Regions from separate parts of the Paenibacillus sp. LT-B23 genome, predicted to be linked through region 3. Evidence: riboswitches for the same ligand, from Rfam matches in the RefSeq annotation. Region 3 holds a riboswitch; each other region holds the start of a gene.
The links. Region 3 has a riboswitch for cyclic di-AMP ahead of ACWXW9_RS12050 (hypothetical protein). Riboswitches for the same ligand answer to the same signal wherever they lie in the genome.
Positions count from the first base shown of each region.

Region 1: it holds a riboswitch for cyclic di-AMP, as region 3 does, so the genes downstream of both, ACWXW9_RS16605 (TrkH family potassium uptake protein) here and ACWXW9_RS12050 (hypothetical protein) in region 3, are expected to answer to the same signal.
Region 2: it holds a riboswitch for cyclic di-AMP, as region 3 does, so the genes downstream of both, ACWXW9_RS24675 (resuscitation-promoting factor) here and ACWXW9_RS12050 (hypothetical protein) in region 3, are expected to answer to the same signal.
Region 4: it holds a riboswitch for cyclic di-AMP, as region 3 does, so the genes downstream of both, ACWXW9_RS01565 (3D domain-containing protein) here and ACWXW9_RS12050 (hypothetical protein) in region 3, are expected to answer to the same signal.

Region 1 covers NZ_JBSQBM010000012.1:145,033-150,363, forward strand. The annotation lists gene ACWXW9_RS16600 (CPBP family intramembrane glutamic endopeptidase) at 1-1,617, opposite strand, end outside; cyclic di-AMP (ydaO/yuaA leader) riboswitch at 1,881-2,030, shown strand; gene ACWXW9_RS16605 (TrkH family potassium uptake protein) at 2,368-3,708, shown strand; gene ACWXW9_RS16610 (potassium channel family protein) at 3,849-4,526, shown strand; gene ACWXW9_RS16615 (LysR family transcriptional regulator) at 4,533-5,331, opposite strand, start outside.
Region 2 covers NZ_JBSQBM010000025.1:79,678-85,008, reverse strand. The annotation lists gene ACWXW9_RS24685 (HD domain-containing protein) at 1-302, shown strand, start outside; gene ACWXW9_RS24680 (TatD family hydrolase) at 345-1,115, shown strand; cyclic di-AMP (ydaO/yuaA leader) riboswitch at 1,317-1,599, shown strand; gene ACWXW9_RS24675 (resuscitation-promoting factor) at 1,869-3,017, shown strand; gene rnmV (ribonuclease M5) at 3,165-3,710, shown strand; gene rsmA (16S rRNA (adenine(1518)-N(6)/adenine(1519)-N(6))-dimethyltransferase RsmA) at 3,718-4,602, shown strand; gene yabG (sporulation peptidase YabG) at 4,752-5,331, shown strand, end outside.
Region 3 covers NZ_JBSQBM010000008.1:136,782-142,112, reverse strand. The annotation lists gene ACWXW9_RS12065 (urease accessory protein UreF) at 1-403, opposite strand, end outside; tRNA gene ACWXW9_RS12060 (tRNA-Leu) at 667-749, shown strand; gene ACWXW9_RS12055 (glutathione peroxidase) at 897-1,373, opposite strand; cyclic di-AMP (ydaO/yuaA leader) riboswitch at 1,839-2,014, shown strand; gene ACWXW9_RS12050 (hypothetical protein) at 2,130-2,525, shown strand; gene kdpF (K(+)-transporting ATPase subunit F) at 2,738-2,815, shown strand; gene kdpA (potassium-transporting ATPase subunit KdpA) at 2,966-4,642, shown strand; gene kdpB (potassium-transporting ATPase subunit KdpB) at 4,695-5,331, shown strand, end outside.
Region 4 covers NZ_JBSQBM010000001.1:340,479-345,809, reverse strand. The annotation lists gene ACWXW9_RS01575 (NADH:flavin oxidoreductase/NADH oxidase) at 1-83, opposite strand, end outside; gene ACWXW9_RS01570 (polysaccharide deacetylase family protein) at 387-1,193, shown strand; gene ACWXW9_RS01565 (3D domain-containing protein) at 1,350-2,018, opposite strand; cyclic di-AMP (ydaO/yuaA leader) riboswitch at 2,026-2,200, opposite strand; gene ACWXW9_RS01560 (amino acid ABC transporter ATP-binding protein) at 2,447-3,169, opposite strand; gene ACWXW9_RS01555 (ABC transporter substrate-binding protein/permease) at 3,156-4,619, opposite strand; gene ACWXW9_RS01550 (M20 family metallopeptidase) at 4,767-5,331, shown strand, end outside.

The DNA.
Region 1 (5,331 bases), on a different contig from region 3:
AATAGCCGGCAATACGATCCAGAACAAACCTGCGGTCAGGTTTACCATGTCTCCCAGACTCATCACGCTAAGACCCATCAGAATGCTGTCAAAAATAACGTGGCTGAACATGGCGGCAATAAAGCCGTAACGCAGAAACACAAAACTGAACAGCAATCCAAGGAAGGTCAGCTCGATAGGTCTGGAAATGACCGGATAGATTGGATACAGTGTGTGTCCCAATGCCCAAATCAGCGTGGTAATCAGACAGGCAACAAAAGTATTTCTCACCATCTTTTTCACCATCGGGATACCAAACAGACGGTATACGGCTTCCTCTCCAATGCCTGCCATCCATGCCATAATCGGCAGTAACCATGGATAGGCCATATTGTAAGGAGATTGTGTGGCATCTGTTGTGGAGAACGTATTAAACGTACGCTCCAGCACAAAGAACAAAATGGATTGTACACCGAGTAAAATAAAGGCCCACAAGTAGCCCACATACATACTGCGAAGCACATACAGCCCGTAGCCCGGCTCTTTGGCGCGTGGCCAGGCATTCAGTCCAACCCTGCTCATCAGCCCGTCACCGCCGACCAAGGAGAAGTAGATCGCTACAGCCATTACGAAGGAAACCACAACTTGCAAAATCATAAGAAATATAAGTGCTCCCCGACCGCCTGCTTCTGCTTGCAGTATAGGCAGTATGTTAAATGTCCCTGCCATACTGGCAGCAAAATATACAATGGACAGCACAATGCCACGTACAAAGGAAGTGTGGCGTCGTGTGAGTGAGGCGTATACGATGGCAAGTATGCCTAATACCAAGCTAAATAAGGCATAGCCTGCGTAGGTCATCCAGTTAGCCCAGTACGTTTGCTTTTTGACATAATCCGTATAGGACGATGGGGCGGAAAAGCTCTGTGTAAACGAGCGAACATTTCCGTCTTCAAACGTAAACGCCAGCGTAAGCACAGAGGAGCCAATTTTTTTGTCGTTTACGGTGTACTTCAATCCGCCCTCGCCTTCGGATGTCGCAAGCTTCAAGTCCGATGGTTTAAAGCCAAAGCGTTTTACCCAGGTTGCCGCTGCCTGCTCCTTTGCTTCCAGCGTCATGTCTCCCTCGGCTGCACGTACAAGCCTGCTACGTGCTTGCTCATCCGTAGAAATATCAGCTTGTGTGTAACTGGTGCTGGAGGTAATTCGTTTAAAGCTGACGACTTTGCCTGTGGACAAATCCACATGAACTTGCACTTTGCTTTTGGAAGAAGGTTCCGGTAAATCGACCCGGAAGGTTTCGTAAGGATAACTTTTTTTCCATGTACGGTCATACTGTTGAAGCAGCTTTTCTCTGGATAAATAACCGTACAGGTCCGTTTCGGCCTGATAGGTCACGACAGGCTTTTCCGGCTGCGATTCGGTATAGCCCAGCTCGGAGCGGGCGAAGTCCAGCGCGTGTATGACTGCTTCCTGCTTGCTGATGACCTTGGCATTCGTCAGTGCTTCCGGATTCGGATTACTAAACGAGGGAATAAGCAATTGAAAGACAAAAAAGCAAATCAGGCCAATCCCGCCCAGCAAGCCTAATCTTTTGAAGTTGGCCGTGAGCACGACCGGTTTCCCGATAGGATTCATGAGTTTCCTCCTTAATCTGTAAATAAGAACATCCATTAAAGATATCATACTGCACAGGTTCCCGCCAACAGACCTAGGATATTCATGAAAATGGAGTGAAAGCACTATAAAGTTTCAATAAAATAAGATAAGCTGCGATTAAAGGTGGACTATTCTCAAATTACCGCTAATTTAACGTTATTTCGAAGAAATCGGTTTTGTGCTCTGTATATAGAAGGATTATAATCTGTTGAGACAATGCATATGAAATATATAGGTAACGATATACATTTGAGCCGAATTTCCATAGGAAAACGGGGGAACCATGTTACTGGGGTGAATTTTACAGCCGGTCCCGGACCGGAAGTGTGAATAGGGCATACTGTGCAGCCCGAATCCGTCAGCTAACCTCGTAGGCTGTGAGCAGGAACCAAGTCAGGCACTCGGATTTCCGGTGTCTTTTTTTGTGTTATTAAAACGTAGCTGAGTTAAGTCCGCTTCGCGATCCATTTGATCTTCCGATCGCTGTTGTCTCTAAAAGAAACGGACTAAAGAAACTGAAAAGAGATTGGTGATTTTATGAGCTGGCAGTAGCGGAGGGGCAGAATTGTTCTGAAGAAGCGAAGCGTTTGCCTTTATAACCGGATTTTAACCATTAAAAGGGCTTATAAAATCAGAAAAAAATCCGGGGGTAACAGCAATCGGAAGAACAATCTGCACCCGGAGCGTCTCCATGCTCATAATTCACCAAGTAGGAGCAGTGATAAATAGATGAATCCCAATGCAAGATGGCTTCGGCTTTCTCCACCGCAGATATTCGTTGTGGGCTTTGCCATTATCATTCTTATAGGCAGCTTGTTGTTAATGCTGCCGATTTCCAATACAACGGGAAAGCCGCTTGCATTTATAGATGCTTTGTTTACAGCCGCCTCCGCAACCTGTGTTACAGGTCTTGTTGTTAAGGATACGGGTATCTTCTTTACCACCTTTGGTCAGGTGGTTATCGCTGCGCTGATTCAGATTGGTGGTCTCGGCTTTATGGCGATGGCTACCTTGATTGCGCTGGTGTTCAAGCGCCGCATTTCCTTGCGGGAGCGCCTGATTTTGCAGGAAGCGATGAATCAGACTTCTGTTGAGGGAATTGTCGGATTGATCCGCAGAGTGTTGCTGTACTCGCTAATCATTGAGGGCGTGTGCGCCACGATATTCGCCATTCGCTGGTCCTTTGATATGCCCATGGGCAGGGCGATTTATTTTGGGATCTGGCATGCGATTTCGATGTTTAACAATGCAGGCTTTGATTTATTCGGTCACTTTCGCAGCCTGACAGGTTATGTGTATGATCCTATTGTTAATTTTACAGCTATGTTTCTAATTATTTCGGGTGGCATCGGCTTTGTGGTGATGTCGGACCTGGTAGAATACCGCAAGCGCGGGAGACTTTCCTTGCATACCAAGGTGGTACTCAGTATGACGGCTGCCCTGATTGTAGTCGGCACGCTTGTCATCTTTGTATTCGAGTTTACTAATCCGAAGACACTGGGCTCGCTGGATTGGGGGGGGAAGCTGCTGGGATCTTTATTCCAATCCGTAACGCCCCGCACCGCAGGTGCCAATACGTTAGATATCGCTGGCTTGCGACAGGCCACGCAGTTTTTCATTATTATATTGATGTTTATTGGTGCTTCTCCTGGCTCTACGGGAGGCGGGATTAAGACGACAACGTTTGCGTTGCTCATTGGAGCCGTGATTTCGATGCTGCGGGGCAGGGAGGATATTGTGCTGTTCAAATACCGGCTTGCGCAGGGGCGAATTTACAAGGCTTTGACCATTACATTGCTGGGACTGCTGTTTGTCATTGGGGTGACGATGATTTTGTCAGCAACCGAGGATCATCATTTTCTGATGATATTGTTCGAGACGGTGTCTGCATTTGGTACGGTGGGATTGTCTATGGGGCTTACACCTGATTTAACGGTTATAGGCAAGCTGGTCATTACCCTGACGATGTTTGCCGGCAGATTGGGTCCGCTCACACTGGCTTATGCACTGACTCCGAAAAAGGGTAAGGAATTATATCGTCATCCGGAAGGCAAAATGATTATAGGATGAATCAATTTCATAATACCCTCAGTAGCTTTAATAAAGAGTACATATAGATCAAAATGGTTTGATTTGTCTATATGTAGTATACATTTTGTTGGCTTAATCATTTGTGAAATTGATTCAGATAAGGGAGTTTTCGAGTAGATATGAAAACGCAGCAGTTTGTGGTTATTGGTTTGGGACGCTTTGGCTCAAACCTGGCTTTGCAATTGGTGGATATGGGATGCGAGGTGCTTGGCATTGACCAGAATGAGGATATTGTGGATAGTATGAGTGAGCTGTTGACGCATACCGTCGTAGCGGACGCTACAGACGAGGATTCGTTACGATCGCTAGGCATTCGCAATTTCGATTGCGGCATTGTTGCGATTGGGAATGATATTCAGGTTAGCATCCTGGCTGCCATTTTGCTAAAAGAACTGGGTGTGAGCAAAGTCGTTGCCAAAGCGATTTCTGTGCTGCACGGACGGGCGTTGGAAAAGCTCGGTGTGGACCGGGTCATTTATCCCGAGCGGGATATGGGGATACGGGTTGCGCACCAACTGGTTACGCCTAACTTGCTTGATTATTTGGAGCTGTCCAAGGAATACAGTATTGTGGAACTCAACGTTCCTGCATGTCTGCATGGCAAAACGTTATCTGAGCTGAATGCCCGCACTCGCTTTGGTTGCAGCATCGTAGCGCTTCATACGGCGAATGGTATCCTGATTGCACCCACAGCGATGGATCGGCTAAAAGCGGACGATATTATGGTTATCATCGGCTCCAATGACAATATCGGCCGCTTCGAGGACGAGGTTGTTAACGTGAACGAGGAAGGCTGATCTCCTCTACACCATACGATAGCCCGCAAACGATGCACGTGTCTCGCTGATCCAGCGCCGTGCTGTCGGCCCCAGATCGGTCGTCTCCGAGTAGATAAGGGAGGTGGTGCGCCGTGTCTCCTTCAAATCAGGCAAGTACAGCGCCGTTAGCCCATTATCCCGCAGCAGCTCGCTGCGCAAGTAGGATTTGGGCAGCAATGCGGAAGCCTTGCAGGTTGGCAGCAGGCGCACAATCGCCTCGAACGAGTCAATTTCCATACGGATATCTGGCATGATGCCGCTGCGCTGGAACAGGTCATCGGTCAGACTGCGGTACCAGGTTCCTTTGGAAAAAATAATCATTGGCAATCCTTGCAGGTCTTTCATCGAAGCCGTTCCCGTCTTCATCGTTAATTCATGTCCGATCGGAACGACTAGCTCCAAATGATCGTCAAACAGTGGAATGCAACGCAAGCCGGCCTCATGAATGGCAGACCCGACAATACCGGCGTCTGCTTTTTTGTCGCGTACAAAAGCGACGATTTCATGGGTTTTGCCTGTGAGCAGTTTCAGCTCGGTTTGGGGATGCTTGCTCATGAAAGCTTCGACGAGAGTAGGCAGTGTCGTTTGGAGTGTCGTCAGACTTGCACCAAGGGTGAGCATACTCTGGGCTTCATTTTTGTGCTGGGACAGCTTTTGTAAAAAGCGAAGCTGGCGCTGCCGCTGTTCCAGTGCGAAGGTATATACAAATCGGCCTGTCGACGTAATTTCGAGTCGTTTGCCCCGTCGATCAAAGAGGTTTACGCCCAGATCCTCCTCCAGCTTG
Region 2 (5,331 bases), on a different contig from region 3:
CCATTGACAACATTCGGACAGCGCTAGAGCTGGTTGGTCTGCATCCGGAATATGATCTGGAAATTGATTTTCCGACGGATCTTCCTTATGATGTGTTTCGGCAGGGTGGCTCGACGGACAACCAGATTTTACTCCTGGGACGTAAAGGAGAAGTGAGAGAAATTTCCGAAGTGTCGGAAATTGTGCGCTCCATTAGCGGCATTCACCGGGGAAAATATCACATGTACTATCCCCAAAATAAATTGGATGGGGTAAAGGACAAGCTTCCTGCCGAAATAAGGAATTATTTTGTCAAACAATAGACAATTATATGCCAAATAAAGTAATAAAGGAGACAAAAAACCTTGAATTTATTCGACACTCACACTCATTTGGATGCGCCGCAATTTGACGAAGACCGCGAAGAAGTTATAGCACGCGCTGTCGAATCGGGAGTGACCCGAATGATTAATATCGGATTTAACCGTGAGACCATTCCGTCTACCATGAAATTGGCCGAAACGTATAATTTTATTTATGCGGCAATTGGATGGCATCCACAGGATGCGATCACGATGCAGGAAGGCGATCTGGAATGGATTGCATCGTTATGCAGTCATAAAAAAGTCGTGGCGATCGGAGAGATTGGCCTGGATTATTATTGGGATACGTCGCCGAAGGATGTACAGCATCGGGTGCTACGCAACCAGATTGGACTGGCTCGTGAGCTGAACATGCCTATTGTCATCCATAACCGGGATGCGCATGAAGATATTGTTAAGATTTTGCGTGAAGAAAAAGCGAGTGAGGTAGGCGGAGTGATGCACTCCTTTTCCGGGAGCTGGGAGACGGCTAAAATGGTGCTGGATATGGGCTTTCACCTCTCCTTTGGCGGGCCGATAACGTTCAAAAATGCCAAGCAGCCAAAGGAGGTACTGGCACAGGTGCCGCTGGACCGTCTGCTCATTGAAACGGACGCGCCCTACCTGACACCGCATCCGTTCCGCGGGAAGCGAAATGAGTCCGCACATGTGGGACTGGTCGCAGAGGCGGCTGCCCAAATCAAGGGAATAGCGGTGGAGGAATTAGTGTCAATAACGACCCAAAATGCCTTGGAACGATTTGACATTAAGTAAAAAAGTGAAGAAATCAATCAAAATAATGAGATAGACGAAGCTAATCATGAATTTGTTGCAGGAAACTCGAGAATATTACAATATTTTAACCGAATATTTTAGAAAATGTACTTGAAACCTGCTTTACAACATGCATAGAAACAGGATATCATCTTTTCAGTGAATTGTTGTTTGAATGTAAACACCAACAGCTCATTTCATGAACCAGTCTCGCTGAGTCCCTTTTACAGGGAACGGGGGAACCGATATGGCTTACTGTACGTCCGGTGTATGGGCAAGAAGGGAACGTCTCTTCCGCCAGCCGGCTCGACCTAGATTCCTTTCCCGGATGGGATTGAACAGGTGGAGGGGCCGTATTTTGATTTCTTTCTGGGTCTTCGGGGTGAATGTGAAGGCGACCGCCATGAGCGGTTGACCCAAGCTAGGGCGTCTCTCTACGTCCGAACCCGACAGCTAACCCCGTAAGCGTAACAAGAGAGAAGCCATCTCGTGCATGATTTTTCCGCATATTCGCACATGTCGGAAGCCACGAAAGAGCTCTCTAGTCTCTTTCTCTGGCTTTTTTTGTTGTGAATAAAAGAAAATCTGTCATCATACTGTGATTAAACAGGGGAGGACAGCATGCCGCGAAGACGGGTACATGGTGCAGGACAGTCGCAGTACGGGCTTGTCTTGTAGAAAATCTGTTATAGTCACGTCAATCTCAACTATGTCTTACTCCAGACGGCGGGCTATGTAAGGAGGACGGAGGAAATGGGCATTTTCCAAAAACAGGAGACCCATGAGTCACGCTCATCCAGCATGTCTTACGTATTGCGTTGGAAGCAAGAAAATGTGCGCCAGGCTGCTTTGGTTGCTATTTTTCTAATCGCACTAACGATTATGATTTCAATTCTGGTGTACACTCAATCTAAAAAACAGGTCTTTTTTGTCATCGATGGTAAGGCATCTGCGGTAGAAACCCGGGAATCCCAGCTCCAAGATTTGCTCAAAGAGCATTCGATTTCACTTCAGCCGCATGATACGGTTTCGATGCCGCTGAACGGAGCAGTTCAGGATGGGGATCGCGTAGTTATCAAACGTGCCAATCAGGTCAAAGTATCCTCAGGCAATGAGACGAAAAAGTTGTACACAACAGAAAATACAGTAGAGGGTGCCATTCGCACCTCGGGCTATAAATTATCGTCAAATGATAAAGTTTACCCTGCTCTGGATGCCTCTGTTTCGTCTAACATGGACATAAAAATCGTCCGTGTGAAGAAACAGCAGGTCGAACAGAAGCAACAGGTGCCTTATCAGGTCATCAAAACGGCCGATCCGAGTCTCTATAAAGGCGATAATCGGGTCATCCAAAGCGGTAAAACGGGTGTTGTGGTCCAGCATGTTCAAAAGGTATACCATGACGGAAAATTGGTATCCAAGCAACTGGTAAACAAGGAAGTCGCGCAAAATCGTGTGGATAAGGTGATTGCGGTAGGAACGAAGAAAAAACCGGTCGTTCTGGCTGCTTCCGTCGGTCCCGAAGATGCCGTTAAGGCAACACGGGTTAGTTCGGGCAATGCTGTCCGTAAAGCAGGTGTGAATTTCAAATACAGTAAAGTATTACAAAACGTCTCCATGACGGCGTATTCCTCACAGGAGTCAGGTATCGGTACACGTACCGCATCCGGCACGCGTGTCACGGAAGGGCGCACCATTGCTGTCGATCCAAGTGTGATTCCAATCGGCTGGTGGGTGTATATTGAAGGGGTGGGCTTCCGCCGTGCGGAGGATACCGGTGGCGCGATTAAAGGCCACAAAATCGATGTGTATTATGAGAGTTTGAGTCAAGCCAATCAGTTTGGTCGGAAGCACGGAAAAACCGTATATGTGATTGGACCCGTGAAGCCTGAAATGAACTAAAAACGTGTTGTATATGTTTGGGTCAATGCGATACTATTAACGTCATAGTTATGCCATGCTAAGAAGAGGATATCCTCTTCTTATTTTGTTTTCAAAAGCAGGGAAAGATGAATATAGCTTACTGTGTAGTAGTGGAGGGAAACGCAAATGATCAAGGAAGTGATCGTGGTAGAGGGTCGGGATGATACGGTGGCTATTCGCCGTGCTGTCGAGGCGGATACGATAGAAACGGGCGGCTCCGCCATCAATAAAATGACGCTGCGCAAAATTGCATTGGCACAGGAGCGGCGGGGTGTCATTATTTTGACCGATCCCGATCATGCAGGGGAGCGCATCCGCAAAATTATCGCCTCCAAGGTGCCCGGTTGCAAGCAGGCCTTTATACCGGAGGCGGAAGCGACGCGCAAAGGGGATATTGGCGTAGAGAATGCCTCGCCTGAAGCGATCAGACACGCTCTCGCACGAGTGCATACGACGGTGGAAGGGGCTGATCCTCTAATCGATTGGGCGGATCTGATTGACGCCGGACTTATTACCCACCCAAATGCTGCTGCACGGCGTATGGCTTTGGGTAATGTGCTGGGGATTGGTTACTGTAATGGTAAGCAGCTACATAAACGGCTCGCTGTGTTCCAGATCAGCCGTGAGGAATTTGCTGGTGCGCTGGCACAAATTGAAAGTGAAGGATTGTGATATCCGTATGACAGGGATTCAAGATATAGCAACACCGCGGCGCACGAAGGAGATTATTCAGCGGCACGGGTTTTCGTTCAAAAAGAGCTTGGGACAAAATTTTCTGATTGATCAAAATATTCTGAACAAGATCGTGAATGCTGCGGGATTGGACGATACGAAGGGTGCACTTGAGATCGGTCCAGGGATTGGCGCTTTGACCGAGAAGCTGGCGCAATCAGCCAAGGTAGTTACTGCTGTCGAGATTGACCAGCGGCTCTTACCTATTCTCGAAGAGGTACTGGCCCCTTATGAGCATGTGAAGGTACGCCACGGAGATGTGCTGAAGCTGGATTTGCGCGAGGTATTCGCTTCCGATTTTGCTGGGGTCAGTAAAGTGAGCGTCGTCGCTAATCTGCCGTACTACGTCACTACACCGATTCTGATGAGGCTGTTGGAGGACAAGCTCCCTCTGGAGAATATCGTCGTCATGATCCAAAAGGAAGTGGCTGAGCGTATGGCTGCGTCTCCTGGGACGAAAGACTACGGCAGTTTGAGTATTGCAGTGCAATATTACAGCGAGCCTGAACTGGTCTGCATCGTACCGAATACGGTGTTTATTCCTCAGCCGAATGTAGAATCGGCGGTCATCCGTCTGCGTGTGCGGGAAGTGCCTCCGGTAGAGGTGGTGGATGAGCAGCATTTCTTCGAAGTCGTTCATGCTTCCTTTGCTCAACGTCGCAAGACCATTTCGAATAACCTGAAAAGCCGTTTCTTTACCAAAGAGAACAGGGACACGCTGGAGCCGCTGTTGCTTCAGGCAGGCATAGAGCCTTCCCGTCGGGGCGAGACGCTGAGCATCGAGGAATTTGCGCGTCTGAGCGCTGTGCTGCTGGGGGCCGGGCTTTCCTAACCTGACGCACAAGTGATCGCTTAGCAGCAGTCAGAGGGCGTCTGGTTGCGCTTTGCACGGTTGTGGCTGGCTTGCATAAGCTCCTGAGCATGGATAAGGAACCAAACTGTGCATTCACCCATACGATATGGGAGGGGTGATACAGTGTGATGATTTTAGGAGACTTGGTCGTTCGAAAATCGTACGGCGGAGATGTCACGTTTCGCGTTGAGGACATCCAGCGGGATAAAGCGATCATTAAAGGGACGGAATTTCGGCTGCTTGCCGATTCCCCCGTGAACGATCTGGTCAAGGTGCCTGCTGACCAGATTAGCGGGAAGACACGGCAAGCCCATATTAAGGCGGATGAGTCTCTCAATCTGTTGCAGCAGGCACGGCAGAAGCAAGCTGCCCGCAGTCAGGCGGCTTTGATCGGGGAGTGGAGTGATCCGGTGGAGTCGACGTATTTTGAAATGCCCGGCAAGGTACTTCATCTGGATGGGGATGCCGGCTATTTGAGAAAATGTCTCAGCCTATATGAGCAACTCCGCGTTCCTGCAGAGGGGCATCATGTACATGAATCGGCAATGGCCGACACGTTGTATCGGTTGCTTCCCCGTATTCGCCCGGATATCGTAGTCATTACCGGACACGACGGGGTATTGAAGCAGCCGCAGCCTTATGATTTATATAGCCTGAAAAGCTATAAAAATTCGCAAAATTTTGTGGCGGCGATCCAGGTAGCGAGAC
Region 3 (5,331 bases):
AGGTATGAACGGTTGCGAGTGTGCCAATCGCATTGTATTGGATGAGTATAGCTTCGAGTTGGTCGAATTCAAGCCAAGGGTACAAAGCCTTAGCGAGCTTGAGGAGGCGTTGGCCGGATAGGCGTGACTCTTTCATCTGCTGTAGGGAAGAACGCTGGGCGTGCAGCATTTTATCAATAAGAGCGATACGCCAACCATCATTTTGCTGAACAGCGATATAAAGGCTTTTGATAGCCATGCCATCGAGGGATGTGAATTGAGGATGCAGATCGGTGCGTGCATAGTGTTCCAGGTCTTGCAGACAGGTTAAACGACCATTTCGAAACAGCTCCTTTAGCCCGTAGGAACGAGTGAAGCCACCGACAGGCAGGGAAGGGTCCAACAGCAATGCGTAGTTCAGCAAACGATTGCCTTTTTGCAAAGCGGTTCGCCTCCTTAGGGTATAGTTTTATGTTATATTAGGTGACTTTAAAAATCAGATTAAGAAAAATTTCAATGATATTATGTAATATATATTTACACTCAAGATGCTTGTATGTCAAATTAAATATTTTTATAGCATTTATATGTTAGGTTATATGACTTTTAAAACAATTATTGTATTTATGTTTACAAATAGAATACAAGGGAGTATAATAAATCTGTTGCCTCAAAACATTAGAATTTGCGGTCGTGGTGGAATGGCAGACACGCTATCTTGAGGGGGTAGTGGGCGTACGCCCGTGGAGGTTCGAGTCCTCTCGACCGCATTACATGCAAGACACAGTTAAAAAAGCATCCTGACACGTTTTTGACGTGAAGGGATGCTTTTTTGTTATATCCCTTTTTCCTAGCCACACAAGCAGCCGCCTGGTTCGGCTGCTTGTGAACAGTGATGAAGTGGCTTGTAAGCTTTGCTACAAGAGCTTCTCGATATCCCCCGCCAGTTTATCCGGAGTTGTCTGTGGGGCGTAGCGCTTAAATACGTTACCTTCGCGTGTAATTAAAAATTTAGTAAAATTCCATTTGATCGCTTTGAAGCCTAGTACGCCCGGAGCTGTCCGGGTGAGGTAGCGGAATAAAGGGTGTGCCTGATCGCCATTGACATCTGTTTTGGCAAACATCGGAAACGTAACTCCATAGTTAATCTGGCAAAACTCCGAAATGTCCTCGCTGGAGCCCGGCTCTTGCTTGGCAAACTGGTTGCTGGGAAACCCCAGGATTTCAAGACCCTGCTCATGGTATTGGTCATATAGCTCTTGTAGCGCCTTGTATTGAGGGGTTAGCCCGCATTTGCTGGCTGTATTCACGATAAGCAGAACTTTTCCTTCGTATGTGGACAACGGAATCTCTTTCCCTTGCAGGGTTTGTGCATCATATTCATAAACGGTCATGGTATCCCTCCTGATTTAATATTTTACAATTAAATTGTAAGCAATTTAATGAAGGGTTGCAAGTCTATAATAGATGTATTGCACTGTCTGAAACTGTAAAATTGTATTTTGTTCAAAACGGCAAATGGTACTGCAAATGGGGCGAATTGCGGTGCTTCTCATCGTAAAAACAGGCTCAATCGGCGTTTATCAGGTGCATACAGCAGTTTTTCTTTCTCTTTTACAAAAAAGGGACAAAAAATGCTCTCCATACGCCAATATTGACATGCCCGTCATTTTCAAAAAGGGATGAAAAACCGAGCTTGAAGGAGCTGGGAGAAGGATATTCAAATTGTAAGCGCTATTATTAATCTTCTTTGCTCCAAAGACCGATTTATAACCCTGCAGGTGAGCTTTACAGTGTTCCTTGCGCGGGTGTATGATTCAAGACGTAATTTCAAATTAAGTGAATGAAGCAGCAACGAATTGTCTATAGCGCTGAATTTTGCAGTTGCAAAAGCGGGGGAACCAAAGGAGATCTATTCGGCTTTTAAAGGGCCGTGTGTCTCATGGGGTGAATTTTCTGGCCAAGTGCCAGAAATAGGGCGACTCTCACGTCCGAATCCGACAGCTAACCTCGTAAGCGTACAGGGAGAGGCAACAAACCGCCGTGTGCAGCCATGGTTTATTTTATCATGGTTACGTAAGAAGCCGGAGGAAAGCCTTTTTCCTTTGGCTTCTTTTTGTTGTCTTTTTATACCGGGAGAGGAGCTACTGATGGAAGGTCGACTAATCATTGTCACTGCACCGAATGAATCGGGCAGAAATTTTGTGAAATTGCTTATGTACAAAAAACTGGCGTTTGCGGTTCTGACGAATAGCGCTCAGGAGGAACGACAGCTCAAAAAAATGGGTGTGGAGCATATTGTGCGCATCAATACGATGCAAGCGGGGAAATGGAATTTTCCCAAAAAAGAAATTGGCTGCGTGTATTTGTTTGAGAACAGCTTGAATCTGACGTGCCGTTTTCTGCAAATATGCCGGCCGCTGACATCAGATTCGGTCTATGTCATTACACAAGGCTGTAATCCTCAAGGGATTTATCGAGGTTTGGGAGCAGACCATGTGATCTACACTTTGAATGGAGAGGTGGGTTTCCTGCTGAACGGATAGTCGCTTACGGTATGGCTAATATAAATTAAAATTTTCGAATTCATTGTATGGTGATTTTACGAGGATGTAAGAATGACGATCTGAGGACCGATACGGGAGGGTATGAACATGATGGATATATACATGCTGCTCGTGATGGCTGTGAGTTACGGAGTGATACTGCTGTTTGTACGCTGGTGTGATGCGCAGACCTCCAAAGGAGGGCGAAAAGGATGATGGTTGTGCTTGCGCTTACTGCTATTGTATTTGTGTATTTAATCTACGCACTCCTGAATCCTGAAAAGTTCTAATCAGCTAAACAGGATCAAACGGGCGGGGGACAGCAGATCGTGGATGAGACACCAGAGGCAGCGGGTTTTCGCAAACGTGTGCACTCGCCTGGTGCTATGAACTCGTCTGTTGTTCCAAACGCAGGAGCATTTTGAAGGAGGGAATAGATGATGGAGCTGCTGCAAATTGGAATTGTGATTGTGATATTGCTGCTCTTGGTGAAACCAGTGGGCACCTATATATATCATGTATTCTCAAATGAACCGAATCGGACGGATCGGGTGTTTGACGGAACGGAGAAGCTGATTTATAAGGTTATAGGATTGAAAAAGCTGGAGAGCATGCGTTGGACCACGTACGTTATGAGCTTCATTGCTACGAATGTCGTGCTTGTGGCGATCAGCTATGTGCTGCTGCGCTTGCAGGGACTGCTTCCCGTTAATCCGTCTGGAAATGGCAATATGGAAGCGTCACTTGCTTTTAATACAGTGATCAGCTTTATGACTAATACAAATCTCCAGCATTATAGCGGAGAAAGCGGACTTACGTATTTGACGCAGATGGCGTTCGTTACAATGATGATGTTCACTTCGGCTGCTTCCGGTTTTTCGGTTGCTGCGGCTTTTATGAGAGGATTGACGCGGCGCGGTGAAGGGATGGGCAACTTTTTTCAGGATTTTATCAAAGCGATTATACGGATTTTTCTTCCGTTGGCCTTTGTACTTACACTGGTGCTGGTTGGACTGAAGGTACCGCAGACACTTCAGCCTGCGGCGGATATCACGACGCTAAGCGGAACACAGCAGCAGATTGCTTTGGGACCCGTTGCTTCGATGGAATCGATCAAGCATTTGGGTACGAACGGGGGCGGTTTCTATGGGGCCAACTCGGCGCATCCTTTTGAAAATCCAAATCCCTGGACGAATGTGCTGGAAATTTTGGCGATGTGGGTGATGCCGGCTTCGCTGCCGTATACCTTTGGACTGTTCGCCCGTAATCGCAAGCAGGGCTGGATTATTTTTAGCTCCATGATGGTATTGTTCCTCGTCTTCCTATCCATTACGTATGTGTCGGAGAAAACGGGCAATCCGTTGATTCATGCACTGGGTGTGGATGCTTCTCAGGGAAGCATGGAAGGGAAAGAGGTTCGCTTCGGCATTGGACAATCGGTGTTGTTCACGGCTGTAACGACGGCGGCAACCACAGGCTCGGTGAATAATATGCACGATACACTGACCCCGCTGGGCGGTATGGCTGCTTTGGGTGAAATGATGCTGAACGTCATTTTCGGCGGTAAGGGCGTCGGGCTGATGAATATGCTGATGTACGCGATTCTGGGTGTGTTTATATGTGGATTGATGGTCGGCAGGACCCCGGAATTTATGGGCAGGAAAATTGAAGGCAAGGAAATGAAGCTGATCGCGATTGCCATTTTGGTACATCCGTTTCTCATTCTGGTGCCGACAGCGCTCGCTTTTATGAGTCATTGGGGGTACGATGCGGTCACAAACCCCGGATATCATGGTTTGACTCAGGTGATATATGAATATGCGTCATCTGCGGCTAATAACGGCTCTGGATTTGAGGGTCTTGCGGATAACAACGTATTCTGGAACACGACAACAGGGATTGTTATGTTCTTCGGACGATATGTATCTATAGTTGCACTGTTAGCTGTAGCGGCTTCGTTGAATGCCAAAGCACCGACTCCCGTGACGACGGGCACACTTCGCACGGACAACAAGCTGTTTGGGGCGATTTTAATCGGGGTTGTGCTGTTGATCGGCGCGTTGACCTTTTTGCCCGTAATCGTATTGGGGCCTGTAGCTGAATTTCTGACCATGTGAAGAAGATGAACAGGAAGAAGAAAATGAGAATGGATGAACGGGGTGCTTGATCATGAAGGAACAACGCAAACGCATGCTGGACAAAAGCATCTTGAAGCATGCGATCAAGGATAGCTTTATGAAATTAAATCCGATGATCATGATGAAAAATCCTGTCATGTTTGTCGTGGAAATCGGCACATTGGTCGTGCTGCTCATGCTGCTGTTTCCCAGTTATTTTGGAACTGGCAACGAAATGGGCTTTAATCTGGCTGTTTTTATCATCCTGTTGTTCACGTTGCTTTTTGCTAACTTTGCCGAAGCACTCGCAGAGGGGCGGGGTAAGGCGCAGGCTGCTTCTTTGAAAAAATCCAAGCAGGACACACAAGCCAATAAGCTTGTCGGGGATGAGATTCAGGTGGTCAGCTCGACCGAGCTACGCAAAGGTGACATTGTGATGGTGTCCCAGGGCGAGATGATTCCGAGTGATGGTGAGGTGATTGAAGGTCTTGCTTCAGTGGATGAATCGGCGATTACGGGAGAATCGGCCCCAGTGATCAAGGAGTCGGGCGGTGATTTTTGCTCGGTAACCGGCGGGACGCGTGTGGTCAGTGACCGGATTAAGGTGCGGATTACGACAGAACCGGGCGAGACGTTCATTGATAAAATGATTTCGCTCGTGGAAGGCGCACAGCGCCAAAAGACGCCGA
Region 4 (5,331 bases), on a different contig from region 3:
CTATATTGGCACATGGGGGGCATTACAATCCGGTTTTTTAAAGAAAGTCCCTTTAATTGATAAGGAGTAAACAAGTCGGTCACTTTTATCCATCCTTCCTTTAATTCCAATTCTGTACAATATGAATTGCAACCTCATTATACACCAGCTATCACTGGATACCGAATCCATTAAAAGGCTAAAACTTGCGAAAATGCTGTTGTTTTCGGTCAGGTTTAATAGAATATGTGCGTTTAGCTTCGAGATCTGCACTTACATCCGTATTGTGCTGCATTTCCACTCAACCATTCAATAGTCTAACCTGTTTAACAGCATAATTTCAACATGTCAGGTACATAATAAATGAAAGCAACAGAAGGTACCACTGCACGGAAAGGGGGATACATATGCCGTACAGGGGAATATTGCCAATCATGGCACTGTTACTAGCATTTTCGAGTTTTCCCGTTCACGCGGATGCGCCTCCCGATACCGGAACGACTCATCCCAAGGAAGCGGTTGTTGTTTCTTCAGCACAAAAGAGCAGACAACGAGCCACTCCCACATTAGCCATGCTTCGAAAAAAACATGCGGATATTTTTAAAATGTGCGGCCCACATACTCAGCAAATTGCCCTGACTTTTGATGACGTGCCTGATTCCCGGTATACGCCGCAGGTTCTGGACATTTTGCACGCGAATGGTATCAAAGCCACCTTCTTTATCGTCGGTCACCGTGCGGAAAAACACCCGGGCATGATTCGCCGTATCATACGTGAAGGCCATGCCATAGGCAACCATTCCTATACCCACCCGGATTTTAGGAAGGCTTCACCGGAACGCTTTCGCAACCAGATTAAGAAAACAGAACATATTTTGGAGGCCACCGTGGGCTTTCGACCCAAGCTGATTCGCCCGCCCTATGGTGAAATAACGGAGCCTCAGATCCAGTGGGCGCGTCGTCACGGCTACATGATTGTAAATTGGAACGTAGACTCCCTCGATTGGAAGGGACTGAGTAAAACACAAATTCATCGTAATGTGATCCCGGCTACCGGACCAGGCTCCATCATTTTAATGCACGCAGGCGGTGGTCAAAGCTCCAACCTGAAAGGCACTGTTCAATCCCTGCCGGGTCTTATTCAAGCGCTGAAAGCCAAGGGGTACAAATTTGTCACGGTTCCACGGCTACTTCACACCTCGGAGCGGAAATAACAGTAAAGGGCTGTCTTACGAGCAGATGCATTCTGCTCGTCAAGACAGCCCTTTTTTAATCGACAAAGCCCATATGAATCAGGACCGGCGATTAAGTTATTTGATATTTGTTTACATAATATATATTATGTAAACAAAATTCATGGCTTATACAGTCTATTTATCAATGACGTACAGCTTCACATTTTGGAAACCAAAGTCATTCACAAAAGATGGACTTCCCGGAATGAAAATATCAATCCGTTTCCCCGTAATGGCGCTGCCCTTATCGCGGGCTACCGCTACAAAAGATTGATCCGGCAGCCCTGGATGGGAATAGCCTGTAACCAACACTTTCGTACCCAACGGAATTACGCTTGGGTCTACGGCAATCGTACCGAGCTTAAGCGGATTTCCGAAATAGTCTACCGCTCCCCATTTTCCATTTTCACTGGCTGCTGCGGAATACGCTGTGGCCTTCACATCAACTACTTTGCTGTAGTTAAATGTTTTGCCCCATGCTTCAACCTGTTGACCGTCACCGGCCGGCTCTTTCTCGGACAAAAGCTGAGGCTTCGAATCTGAAGCAACATTTACCTTGTTCTCGTCCGGAACCTTAATTTGTACTCCTGCATATATATTGCTGGCAGCAACATCCGGGTTCTCCTTTTGCAGATCCTCTACGGATACCCCGTAACGCTGAGCAAGCAAAAAGAAGGTATCACCTTCCTTGGCGGTATGAAGCGAAGCGGCGTCGGCTACCCCTGCTGTCTGTGCCAATCCTGCTATAGCTGTGGCCAGCACTGCAAATTTCATTGTTTTTCCAATACGTTTCAGATGTTTCAAAAGATATGTACCTCCTCTAATATGCCTGCGAAGTTAGCTGTCGGATTCGGACTCAGGAGAAGCCCTATGCTTAATGCAATTCACCCCTAGGCACCTTCCATCCATTCGTATGAAGACGGATCAGAAGTGACTGCCGTTGTTACGTCCCCCGCACTTCCCATGATTTTGGGTCCCGCATTCAGCGCCTCTCGTTGCTGTCTGCTGCCCAGGTAAGTTTTGGCTCACTGCATAATATCACAATTTTGTAACCTTATCTGCATGAAAATGTTGGGAACCTCGAACATCATACTATATCCGTTACAATTTTGTCATCAAGAAATCGAAAAGAGTTACAAAAGTCTGAACGAGGATGACAAAAAAAAGAAAAAGCCCTCCCGTCAAACTTCTGCCGTGGAGGGCTTGCTTCATAGCCTTTAAAAGCTCATTTCTTATAAAACCTTGGCAAGAAAATCCCGGGTACGGTCATGGCTTGGTGTACCAAAAACCTGCTCCGGTGTACCTTGCTCCACAATTTGACCATTATCCATAAAAATAATGCGGTCTCCTACCTCGCGGGCAAAGCCCATCTCATGCGTTACGATGACCATCGTCATGCCACCCTCAGCCAGCTTCTTCATCACGTCCAGCACCTCTCCGACCATTTCAGGGTCCAAGGCGGAGGTCGGCTCATCGAAGAGCATCACATGCGGCTGCATCGCCAAGGCGCGTGCAATTGCAATCCGCTGTTTCTGTCCACCGGACAACTGGTTTGGATAGGTGTCTTTTTTGTCTTCAAGTCCAACGGTACGCAGCAGCTCCAACGCAATTTTCTCTGCTTCCTTTGCTGACTGGCCTCTAACCTGGGTCGGCGCAAGTGTCAGATTTTGCAGTACTGTTTTGTGTGGGAACAGATTGAAGTGCTGGAACACCATGCCCATTTTCTCACGAGTTGCATTAATGTTGTGACCGCGTGCCGTAATCGGCTCACCCTCAAACAGAATCTCCCCGTCAGTCGGCTGCTCCAGCAGATTCATACAACGCAAAAATGTACTTTTTCCCGAGCCACTCGGTCCAATGACGACAACAACCTCGCCTTTGGCAATATCTACATTAATGCCTTTTAAAATTTCATTTCTGCCGAACGATTTACGCAGTTGTTTAACGGTGATCACTGGCTCTCAACTTCCTTTCCCATAAACCCAACAGCTTCGACAAGCTGAATGTCATTACAAAATAAATAGCTGCCGCGATTACGAACGGACTTAATCCTTCGTAGGTAATGTTCTTAATGACTTGGGCCTGATACATAATATCCACCATACCGATGGTAGAAATGATGGATGATTCTTTAATAATCGTAATAAATTCATTACCGATGGCAGGCAGTACGGACTTGAACGCTTGCGGTAAAATGACGTGACGCATAGCTTTGCCTCGTCCCATACCGAGTGAACGGGCTGCTTCCATCTGACCACGGTCTACTCCCTGAATACCTGCACGGAAAATTTCTGCCAGATATGCCGAGCTATTTAGAGATAACGTAATAATACCGGACTGAAGTGGCGTAAAATTGACGCCCAGCGTCAATGCAACCCCGTAATGGATGATCATAAGCTGTACCAGCATAGGTGTGCCACGCAGCACCTCCACGTACGCTGTACCCAACCACTCAATGATACGTACACCGCTCATCCGCAACAGAGAAATGATCAGACCAATGATAAATCCGAACAGTACCCCGAGGGCGGACAGCAACAATGTGTAGCCGATACCCGTAACGTAAAAACTGCGATATTTCCAAAATATATCCACAATGTTATGGGAAGAAGCCTGTCGATCCGCAGAGAGCGCACTCGCTTCCGTGGAAAACTTTTCAATAGACCCGTCTGCTTTCAGACGAGCCAGCGTTTTATTTACAGATGCCAGCAGTTCAGTATTTCCTTTACGAATACCTACAGCCGTTTCTGCTCCTGCTTCCTCAGGCACCGCCTTGGCAAGTGTTACAGTGCCATCCAATGTGTATCCTTTAGCGACAGTGTCTTCAATCACTACAGCATTCACACGTTGGGTCCGAAGCTGGAGCACCAGATCGGATATTTTGTCCAGTGAAGTTACTGAGGCATTGGGCACTTTCTGAGCAATTTCCTCTTGGATACTCCCCTTTTGTGCTCCGATCTTCTCGCCTTTCAAAGCAGCCATCGTCGAATATTTGTCCTTATCCTCCGGGCGTACCATAATCACTTGCTTGGAGTGGTAGTACACATCCGAAAAATCAATACTCTTTTTGCGTTCATCCGTCGGTGTCATACCTGACAGAACCAAGTCTACGCGGCCACTTTGCAGAGCAGGCAGCAACGAGTCAAAGCTCATGTCCTCAATGACCAGCTCTGCACCCAGATCCTTGGCAATTTCATTGGCGATATCAACATCAAAGCCAACAATGGTATCCTTACCGTTAATTACTTTATGAAACTCATACGGCGGAAAATCGGCACTCATGCCGAGTACAAGTTTTTGCTGTGTCTTCGCTTCCGTTCCGTATGCAGTGAGCATAGGAAGACCAGCCAGCAGCAAGATAACCGCCGTCAAAATCAGGGCGGTAAAACGATATGCCTTTTTCAATCTTTTTTTCTCTCCTTAAATTCTTTATAATAAATAAGATTGTGTCATTATAAATGAATATGCATGAATATGCAATGAATGTTATAGTACTATTTCAGCATACCTAACGTAATACCTACATTACAGCTTTTACAAAGGAGTTTTTCCATGAATTACAAAAATACGATCCAACGTACCATTGAGCAGCATGCCCAACGTTTTAAGGACATTTCTTTATATATTGGCGCCAACCCTGAACTGGGAAATGAGGAATTTTTGGCCTCTGCCCGTCTGAAAGAGGAATTGGCTTTTCACGGATTTGAAGTTCAGTCCCCTGTTGTGGATATAGAAACGGCTTTTATTGCGACTTTTAAAGCAGCCAAACCCGGGCCGGTCATCGCTTTTCTGGCGGAATATGACGCTCTGAAAGGCTTGGGACACGCATGTGGACATCACTTGATCTGTATGATGAGTACAGGAGCTGCTGTCGGCCTCAAATCAGTCATTGACGAGATCGGCGGAGAAATACGAGTATACGGCACACCTGCCGAGGAAACGCGCGGTGCCAAGATTCCCATGGCGGCTGCCGGTTTGTTTGATGATTGCGATATAGCGCTCATGACACATCCTTATGACCGCTATGAAAAATCCGGCAAATCGTTGGCAATTGATGCTGTACAGTTCGAATTCTTTGGGAAATCCGCTCACGCCGCTGCCAGTCCCCACGAAGGTA